3 regions of the Streptomyces sp. NPDC048185 genome follow, and region 2 is predicted to be linked to each of the others. Evidence: riboswitches for the same ligand, from Rfam matches in the RefSeq annotation. Region 2 holds a riboswitch; each other region holds the start of a gene.
What was found. A riboswitch is a leader RNA that binds a small molecule or an ion and turns the genes downstream of it on or off. The one in region 2 is predicted to bind cyclic di-AMP.
Positions count from the first base shown of each region.

Region 1: another riboswitch for cyclic di-AMP. It lies ahead of ACGF3H_RS21725 (NlpC/P60 family protein); the one in region 2 lies ahead of ACGF3H_RS20560 (transglycosylase family protein).
Region 3: another riboswitch for cyclic di-AMP. It lies ahead of ACGF3H_RS23680 (C40 family peptidase); the one in region 2 lies ahead of ACGF3H_RS20560 (transglycosylase family protein).

Region 1 covers NZ_JBIDAN010000007.1:147,029-150,293, reverse strand. The annotation lists gene ACGF3H_RS21730 (tellurite resistance/C4-dicarboxylate transporter family protein) at 1-865, opposite strand, end outside; gene ACGF3H_RS21725 (NlpC/P60 family protein) at 892-2,103, opposite strand; cyclic di-AMP (ydaO/yuaA leader) riboswitch at 2,112-2,281, opposite strand; gene pcrA (DNA helicase PcrA) at 2,512-3,265, shown strand, end outside.
Region 2 covers NZ_JBIDAN010000006.1:412,890-416,154, forward strand. The annotation lists gene ACGF3H_RS20550 (cytochrome P450) at 1-338, shown strand, start outside; gene ACGF3H_RS20555 (transglycosylase family protein) at 482-1,537, shown strand; cyclic di-AMP (ydaO/yuaA leader) riboswitch at 1,715-1,880, shown strand; gene ACGF3H_RS20560 (transglycosylase family protein) at 1,884-2,615, shown strand; gene eno (phosphopyruvate hydratase) at 2,894-3,265, shown strand, end outside.
Region 3 covers NZ_JBIDAN010000008.1:108,169-111,433, forward strand. The annotation lists gene ACGF3H_RS23670 (ATP-binding protein) at 114-617, shown strand; gene ACGF3H_RS23675 (DUF6328 family protein) at 608-1,222, opposite strand; gene ACGF3H_RS23680 (C40 family peptidase) at 1,318-1,791, opposite strand; cyclic di-AMP (ydaO/yuaA leader) riboswitch at 1,795-1,939, opposite strand; gene ACGF3H_RS23685 (urease subunit gamma) at 2,617-2,919, shown strand; gene ACGF3H_RS23690 (urease subunit beta) at 2,938-3,249, shown strand; gene ACGF3H_RS23695 (urease subunit alpha) at 3,242-3,265, shown strand, end outside.

The DNA.
Region 1 (3,265 bases), on a different contig from region 2:
ACGGAACGTCCACGACGGCGGCGACGGACAGCGTCGCCGCCGCCGTCATGCCGAGGGGGAAGACGGTCGACCAGCGGCGCACGTCGTAGCGGGGGCGGGGCCACACGATCTCGCAGACGAGAAGGACGACGTACCAGGCGAGGTCGAGCACGAGCAGGGCGACGGTCGCGTCGTGCAGCACCGCACTGTCGTCGTCGTTCCACAGGTACGTCCCGCCGTCGGCCGCGGCGAGCAGCTTGGCCCCCGCGAGCGCCGAGATGGCGAGCGCGCCGCCCGCGACCCAGTGGTCCCCGGCGCCGCGGGCCACTTGCCGCGGGTCGAAGCGGAACAGCGCGATGACGTAGAGCACGAGCCCCAGCCAGAACGGCACCAGCGCCACGTGCGCGAGCCAGGCCGTGGAGGTGGCCGCGGCCAGCGTGGCCCCCAGCACGGCCAGGCCCTCCGTGGCCACGCAGCCCAGGAACACCGCCCCCGGCATCCGCCGCTCCCAGTGCTGCACGACCACCAGCAGCAGCCCGGGCCACAGCAGCGCGGCCAGTGCCAGCAGCGCCGCCGCCAGGGCCGTCCAGCCGAGCAGCGAGAAACGGGTGCCCAGCACGGTCGTCGCGGCGACGGCCGTGAGCGCGCCCGGTGTCCCCGCCCGCGTCATCCACTTCGCCCGGTCGGACAGCAGCAGGGAGACGAAGTTCGCCGCGAGCGCCAGCCACGCGGCGCAGGCGAGCACCAGCGCGATGCGCGACAGCAGCTCGTGGTGGATCAGGTGCAGGCCGACCGACAGGATGCCGGTCGCCATCACCGCGGCCCCGGCCGCCGGCGGACGCTGCGCCCACCAGGCGCGCAGAGGGTGACTGGAGGCGGATGACATGGGTCGATGCTAGAGAGCGCCGTGCGTCAGGCCGGACGCACCACGCTGTGGATCGACGACTCGCCGTCGTAGAAGACCGACTCCTCGCGGACGTACGCACCCGGCTTCGGGGCGTGGATCATCATGCCGTTGCCGATGTAGATGCCGACGTGGCTGATGTCGTCGTAGAAGAAGACCAGGTCACCGGGTTGTGCCTGCGAGACGGAGACCGTCGTGCCGGCGTCGACCTGGTCGTAGGTGGTGCGCGGCAGCGTCACGTCCGCGGCCTTCCAGGCGGCCTGGGTGAGACCGGAGCAGTCGTACGAGCCGGGGCCCGTGGCGCCCCAGACGTACGGCTTGCCGATCTGGGCCCGGGCGAAGGCGAGCGCCTTCTCGGCCTTGGTGCCGTACGACGGGTCCGGCGCGGAGGAGCCGGTGCCGGTGCCGGTGCCGCCGGTGGCGGAACCGGACGAGCCGGTGGAGCCGGAGGAGCCGGAGGGGTCTGCCGGGGTGTCGCTCTCCTGCGGGGCGGCCTCCTGCTGCCGCTGCCGCTCCTCGGCCTGCTGCCGGGCCAGCTCGGCGGCCTTGCGGGCGGCCTCCTCCTGCTTCCTCCTCTCGATCGCCGCGAGCCGGGCCTTCTCCTCGGCGGTCAGCGTCGACAGCAGCTCGCGCGCGTCGGTGAGCTTCTTCTGGACCGTGGCCTTGGCCGTCCGCAGGTCGTTCTGCGAGTCGGTGAGCGTTTCAAGGCTCTCGGTGGCCTCCCGGCGCTTCTTCATCGTCTCGGACTGCTGGGTGACGTAGTCGTCGACCGCTTCCTTCTGGCGGCCGGTGAGCCGGTCCATCAGCTGGCTCCGGTCGACGTAGTCCTGCGGTGAGTCCGCGAGGAGGAAGGTCGCGGTCGACGGGATCAGGCCGCCCGTGCGGTACTGCGCGGAGGCGTAGGCGCCCAGCTCCTCGCGGGCCTCGTTGAGCTTTTGGGTGCGCTGGGCGACGTCGTCGAGGAGGGTGTCGACGCGCTCGCGCTGCTTCGCGGTCCTCTCCTTGGCCGCGTTGTACTTCTCGGTCGCCGACCCGGCCTGGCGGTAGAGGTCGTCGACCTTCTTCTCGACCTCTTCGAGGGTGGGCCGGTCGTCCGACGGCACGGCGTCGGACGTCTGGGACAGCAGGGCGACGGAGGTGAGGGCCGCCGTGGCGAGGGCGGGGGTCCGTATGCCTGCTACGCGCGTACCGGTGGGGCGCGACTTGCGGTGCGACGCCAAGGGAGGCGACTCCTTCCGTGCTCCGCCTACCGGGTTAGCTGTCGGGTTCGGGCGGTGGTTCGGAAGGATTGCCCTACGGCACCGCCCGTGGTGGGCGGGTGGCCGATTCACCCCAGGAATTCGGTGGGTCCCCGGCTCCGGACGCCGTGCGGCACGCCGGACTCGGCGGAGGCCGCGCGGCCCGGCGACGTTCGCCGGAAGGGGCGTGCGACCTGTCCCGCACCGTAGCCAACTCGTGTGGCGCCTGGGAAGGTTGCCGGGTGATATGCCCGATACATTTTCGTGACCTCCGGTGCGAGGGTCACTCCGTGTGATAGCGCCTGCTCCGAGAGCTCCGATCCCGGCGATGCCGGCCATTTTCCGGGGTGGCAGCCGGTTGTCGGTGGGGCACCCTAGACTCGGAGAGCGATGAGCAGCCTCTTTGACGAAAGCTTCCTGGCGAGCCTCCAGACCCCGCGCGGTCACGAGGAGGAACCCCCGCCGCCGCCCGAGGACGACCACGTGACGGAGCCGGTTCCGCACGATCTGTTCGGCGGGAAGTTCGACGCGCCGCCGGACCGGGACCCGTACTACCGGGACGGCGCCCCCCGCCCCGTCCTGGACCCGGCCGCGCTCCTGGAGGGGCTCAACGACAACCAGCGCGCCGCCGTCGTGCACTCCGGCTCCCCCCTGCTCATCGTGGCCGGTGCCGGATCCGGCAAGACCCGGGTGCTCACCCACCGCATCGCCCACCTGCTGGGAGAGCGGGGCGTCCACCCCGGGCAGATCCTCGCGATCACCTTCACCAACAAGGCCGCGGGCGAGATGAAGGAGCGCGTCGAGCAGCTCGTCGGCCCGCGCGCGAACGCGATGTGGGTGATGACCTTCCACAGCGCGTGCGTCCGCATCCTGCGCCGCGAGTCCAAGAAGCTCGGCTTCACGTCGTCCTTCTCGATCTACGACGCCGCCGACTCCAAGCGGCTCATGGCGCTGGTCTGCCGCGACCTGGACCTGGACCCGAAGCGCTTCCCGCCGAAGTCGTTCAGCGCGAAGATCAGCAACCTGAAGAACGAGCTGATCGACGAGGAGGACTTCGCCGCGCAGGCCGCCGACGGTTTCGAGAAGACCCTCGCCCAGGCCTACGCCCTCTACCAGTCGCGGCTGCGCGAGGCCAACGCGCTCG
Region 2 (3,265 bases):
CCCCCGGAGATCCCGTCCTCGTCGTCCTGGCCGCCGCCGACCGGGACCCGGAGCGGTTCCCCGACCCCGACACCCTCGACCTCTCCCGCCGGGACAGCCAGCACCTCGGATACGGCCACGGCATCCACTACTGCCTCGGGGCCCCGCTCGCCCGGCTGGAGGGGCAGACCGCGCTCGCCACGCTCCTCACGCGGCTCCCGGACCTGGCCCTCGCCGCGGATCCGGCCGAGCTGCGCTGGCGCGGCGGTCTCATCATGCGGGGGCTGCGCACGCTTCCGGTGTCCTTCACACCGGTCCCGTCGCCGCGCGAGAACGATCCGTCACCCACGCAAAGGTGACACGCGCTCACCTCTGTGATCTTCACGTGATCTGCGCGGCATGAACTTGTGACAAGCGATCATCTGCCTATACGTTCACGGATCAGCGTGGCGCCGAGCATCACTCGCCGCGCCGTCCCCGCTGTCTCGTGAAAGGTCGTCGCATGCTCTCCGGGAACGGTCGTCACCGTCGCCCCCGCCAGGCTCCCGCCCTGGTCGTCGCTGCCGGAGTCACCGGCTCCGCCATCGCGATCCCGCTCCTGGGGGCCACCGGCGCCCACGCGGCCGACGGAACGAACTGGGACCGGGTCGCCGAGTGCGAGACGGGCGGCGCCTGGAGCCAGAACAGCGGCAACGGGTACTACGGCGGCCTGCAGCTGTCCCAGGACATGTGGGAGCAGTACGGCGGTCTGAGCTATGCCTCGAGTGCCGACCAGGCGAGCCGCTCGCAGCAGATAGCCGTCGCCGAGAAGGTGCTCGCGGCCCAGGGCATCGCCGCCTGGCCGACCTGCGGCCTGCTCGCGGGGCTGGGCAACGACTCGGGAATCCTCGGCGGCGGCTCCGGCGGCTCGGGTGACGGGGCGTCGGCGGGGGAGGAGGGGGCGGATGCACCGGGTACGTCCGAGTCATCCGGTCTGACCGGTTCCACCGAGTCCGCCCCTGAATCGTCCTCTTCGGCGACCCCTTCTCCGTCCCCGTCGCGGCACCAGTCCCCGTCGCCCTCCGCCCCGGCCACGACTGATGCCGCGTCGGGCGCCGGGGACGAAACGACCAAGTCCGACACGTCCACCCCGTCCGGCACCCCGGCCGGCGGTGACGCGCAGGCGTCCGGCAGCGCGGGCGCCACCGCGTCGGACGGTGACGAGTCCGGCAAGTCGGGGCAGAGCGACGCCGCTTCGGGGCTCACCGGCACCGAAGAGCCCGCGACCGGCCGGCACCGCGGCGGGAGCGCGGAGGAGGGCGCCGTGGACGGCCGTACGGCGGACTCGTCGGGGCGGCACGCCTCGCGCGACGAGGAGGGCGGTCGCGGTCTCACGGACGGCTCGTACACCGTGCGTTCGGGCGACAGCCTGTGGGGCATCGCCGACTCCCTTGACCTCACCGGCGGGTGGCACGCCCTCTATGCCGACAACAAGGACGTCGTCGGCGCCGACCCGGACCACATCCTGCCCGGTCAGACGCTCACAGTCGGGGGCGAACCGGTGCAGAACCAGGGGTAGTTCGCGTCACGATTAGAGATCGTATGTCCGTTTTGGATCACGTGAGAGATAGGTCTCAGAAGCCGTGATCGTCTTTGAAAAACCGCGGAGCGCGTGCTTACGGTCATGACCGCTCGCCACCGCGGGCCCCGGCCGCCGCAACGCCGAATCCTGCCAGTGGCGGTACGGGAACAGTCGTCGCGTCAAGCGCCGCAGGCAGGAGCGGGGGACCCAAGGTAAGTGCCGCAACGGGCAGCGATCCGGAGCGGCTAGGGGTGGAGCCGAGTCCCGCAAGGGACCCGGCCGGGCAACTCAACCGGCCCGAACCCGACAGCTCACCTCGCAGGCGTCGGTGAGGGGATCAACCATGCTGTTTTCCGACAAGGGCAAGCACCGTCGTCCGTCCAAGGCCACCCGTGTCATCGCCGTCGCCGGCGTCACCGGTGCCGCCGTCGCCGCCCCGCTGATGGCGGCCGGCAACGCCTCCGCCGCCACCGCGTCCGAGTGGGACACCGTCGCCCAGTGCGAGTCCGGCGGCAACTGGTCCATCAACACCGGCAACGGCTACTACGGCGGTCTGCAGTTCTCGGCCTCCACCTGGGCCGCCTACGGCGGTACGCAGTACGCCTCGACCGCCGACCAGGCGAGCAAGACGCAGCAGATCGCGGTCGCCGAGAAGGTGCTCGCCAGCCAGGGCAAGGGCGCCTGGCCGGTCTGCGGCACCGGCCTGTCGGGCGCCGCGTACTCCGGCGGCTCCGGCGAGAGCCAGGACAGCGGCTCCTCGCAGTCCTCCGGCTCGCAGAGCCAGAGCAGCGGTTCCACGGCCGAGCGCTCCACCGAGCAGAAGGCCTCCCGCTCCTCCGAGCGTCCGGCCGCCAAGGCCGAGACCAAGGCCGAGAAGAAGACCGTCACCACCCCGACCGGCAAGAAGGTCGAGAAGGGTGACGGCGAGTACAAGGTCGTCAAGGGCGACACGCTCAGCTCGATCGCCGCGGAGCACCACGTCAAGGGCGGCTGGGCGAAGCTGTTCAAGCTGAACGACGACATCGTCGACGAGGCCGACCTGATCTACCCGGGCCAGCAGCTGCACCTCAAGTAAGCGGCGGCCCGCCCTGCTCCCGCCCCGGTGCGTGTTCCCCCGTACGCACCGGGGCGGGTTTTTCACGTCCGGGTCACGTCCCGGCGGCCGGGGGAGCCTCCCCGATTTCCGTGAACGGTCTTTGTTCCGTTCGGAAACAATTTACTCTCGGTTCTGTCCACCGGGTGGGCGACCGGCTGGCCGATCGCCCGGAGCCGGTTAGGCTCGTCCCGCAGAACCGCTGCGGTCCTCGCGGACCCGCGTCACACCGAAGCGTCACATTGAAGAAGGAGATGCTCGTGCCGTCCATCGACGTCGTCGTAGCCCGGGAAATCCTGGACTCCCGAGGCAACCCCACGGTCGAGGTCGAGGTCGGCCTCGACGACGGCAGCACGGGGCGTGCCGCCGTTCCGTCCGGCGCCTCCACCGGTGCCTTCGAGGCCATCGAGCTCCGTGACGGCGACCCCAACCGCTACCAGGGCAAGGGTGTCGAGAAGGCCGTTCTGGCCGTCATCGAGCAGATCGGCCCGGAGCTCGTCGGCTACGACGCCACCGAGCAGCGCCTGATCGACCAGGCCATGTTCGACCTGGACGCCACCGACAACAAGGGCTCGCTGGGCGCCAACGCCATCCTCGGCGTCTCCCTCGCCGTCGCCCACGCCGCCTCCGAG
Region 3 (3,265 bases), on a different contig from region 2:
GCCCTTCGCCGGGCGGTGATGGCAGTCTGGCGGCGAAGCACCAGTCCGGGACCGTACTCGAACCATCCGCCCCGTGTCGGGCCGCGGTCCCGTGGGAAAGGGACGACGTCGCCATGGCAGACCATCTGGAAGCATCCGTCACTCTGCCGAGCGATCCCGCCTCGGTGGCCGCCGCGCGCACCTATGTGGTGGGCACCCTGGCGGAGTGGGGCCTGCCCGAGGACGCCGAGGTGTCCGAGACCGTCCGGCTCATCGTCTCCGAGCTGGCCACCAACGCGGTCCAGCACACGTTCGGGCAGTCACCGACCTTCACGGTGGACCTCGTGCTCGACTGCGACGAACGGCTGTGCATCGGCGTCACCGACAGCCACCCGCGTTTCCCCAAACGGCTGCCCGCCGCGGTGCAGCAGGACAACGGCCGGGGCATGGTGATCATCCGCTGGCTGACGGCGGAGTGCGGCGGCAGGCTGAGGGTGCGGCCCACGCGCGAGGGCGGCAAGACCGTCTCCATCGAACTGCCCTGGACGGCACCGGGCCCGGTGGTGCCCGCCGAACCGGTCACCGTCGTGGGGCGTCCCCGGGGCGAGACCGTGGGGCCGCAGGAGCCTCAGCGGTGAGGCGTGGACGGCACCCGGCGCGAGACGGACGGCGCCCGCCGGGCCGCCCGGACCCGTGCGGCCCTGTCCCGGGCCGCGCCGGCCGCCTCCGCCGCCGGGCGCCGGTCGGCGGCGCGGCGGTCACCGGTCGCGTGGCTCCGCCGGACCAGGCGGGGGAGCAGCCACCACAGGCCGAGGCAGACCAGCAGGGTCGCCGCACCGGCGGCCGCTCCACCGGCCCGGCCGGTGGTCACGTCGACCACGAGCATCACCGAGCCGGTGAACGCGAACACCAGTACGCCCAGGCCGGCCGTGGCGAGCCGCGAGGACACCCGCACTATGCGTGCCTTGGCGCCCCGCTGGAAGAGCGAGCGGTGCAGCGCGGCCGGGGCGGTGAACAGCGTCGCCGCGAGCACCGCGAACAGCAGCGTGGTGACGTAGACGGTGCGCCGGACCGTGTCGAGCTCCGGGAAGCGCGACGTGAAGGCCAGGGACAGCAGGAAGGCGAAGAGGATCTGCACCCCGGTCCGGGTGACGCGCAGTTCCTGGAGCAGCTCGACGAAGTTGCGGTCGGCGCGCTCCAGCGGTGTCTCGTTGCGAGCGGTGCAGCGGCGGTGGTCGGCCATGCCGTGCGGGTGACCGCAGAGGGCCGTGTCACGCACCGCGGCACGCACCCGGGACGGTGACGGCGCGTCAGGAAGCCGTCACCGCCCCGGGCGGATCACTTCACCCGGCCGTACCAGACGTTGCTGGTCCAGATCTTCTGCAGCCGCACCACGTCCCCGGTCTTCGGGGCGTGCCAGATCTTGCCCTTTCCGGCGTAGATGCCGACGTGGTACACACTCCGGCCCGAGTGGAAGAACACGAGGTCTCCGGCCTTGCGGCTCCTGGCGGAGACGTGCCGGGTCTTGTTGTACTGCTGCGCGGCGGTCCGCGGCAGCTTCTTGCCGGCCTTCTTGAACGAGTACAGCGTCAGTCCGGAGCAGTCGAACCGGTACGGCCCGGTGGCGCCCCACGCGTAGGGCGCGCCCTTCTTGGAGGCCGCGATCCTGAGGGCCTTCGTCGCGTGGCTCGCCGCGGCGGCCTCGGAGGCGACGCCGGGAACCACGATGGAGCCGCCCACGGCGGCGATGGTCAGGGCCGAGGCCGTACCGGCACGGGCCATCAGCGACGGGACGCGATTGAGCGCAGTCATGCGCAACCCTTCGTCAGCCGCCTGTGAAGGATGACCTGTCGGATTCGGGCTGGCGAAGTTGCCCGGCCGCACGAGTGCGGCTTCACCCCAAGGGCTGCTCGGCCCGGCGGCTCCCTCTCGGGGGCGACCGTTCCGGCGACCCGTCGTGCTCGGGTCCTCCACTCCTGCCGATCCACTCCTGTCGACCGGTCGTCCGGGCGGCGGCAGGACTCGGCGTCCGCCCGGACCGCCCCGCCGCTGCGGCGGGGGCTTGTCGTCAGTCATGGATCTTGGCGCACCGAAGTCGGAAAATCCCAACGGAACCGGGTTGTTGTGTGGTTACTCACCACCCACCCGTTCGGGTGGACATGTCGTGTTCGATCCTCCGGGGGACGCCCGTGGCGACCCCGGGACCAGCGACGGAATGACAAGTTCCGCCGTCCGGGTGCGCACGTCGCGCAAGCCCGGGGGGCCGGAAATTCGAGGTGTTCCTACGCCGAAGGGGGGTAAGCCGTTCGGCCGGTTTCGGCCCCGCGGTGACGGAGGGTGTGCCGGACGCGGCTGCCGGGCGCCCTGCGGGACGCCGATCGCGCCCAGGGATGCGCGGGCATGCGAAGGACCGCCGACAGCACCGGTAATCGGCCGGTCAAACCGGTAATCAGTCGGTCAAAACCGCGTGACGTGGCGGAAACACTCTAGCCGTACTCTGCACCCCGATCCACCTGCGGTTTTTCGCACATCAGCGGGCGACTTGGGGCTCATTGCTGTGTGTTACATCTAGAGCCGTCGCGGTGGACGCGGCAGCCGGACCGTTCGGTCCCGGCGTGACGTTCTGTGAGGTGGTACGTGCAACTGACCCCGCACGAGCAGGAACGACTGCTCATCCATGTGGCCGCGGACGTGGCGGAGAAGCGCCGCGCGCGAGGGGTGAAGCTCAACCACCCCGAGGTCGTCGCGCTGATCACCTCGCACATCCTCGAGGGCGCCCGTGACGGCCGTACGGTCAGTGAGCTCATGGCGTCGGGCCGCAAGCTGATCCAGCGCCACGAGGTCATGGAAGGCATCCCCGAGATGATCCACGACGTGCAGGTCGAGGCGACCTTCCCCGACGGCACCAAGCTCGTCACCGTCCACGAACCGATCATCTGACGGGAACCCGCAGCAGCCATGATTCCCGGAGAGATCCTCTTCGCCGACGAGCCGGTCGCCTTCAACGAGGGCCGCACGAGCGTCCGTCTGACCGTGCTCAACACCGCCGACCGGCCCGTGCAGGTCGGCTCCCACTACCACTTCGCCGAGGCCAACCCCGGTCTCGACTTCGACCGTGCCGCGGCGCACGGCAGGCGGCTGAACATCGCCGCCGGCACCGCCGTCCGGTTCGAGCCCGGCATCCCGGTCGACGTGGAGCTGATCCCCCTCGCGGGTGCCCGCGTCGTCGTGGGTCTGCGCGGCGCGACCGGAGGTGCCCTCGATGCCTGAACTGTCCCGAGCCGCC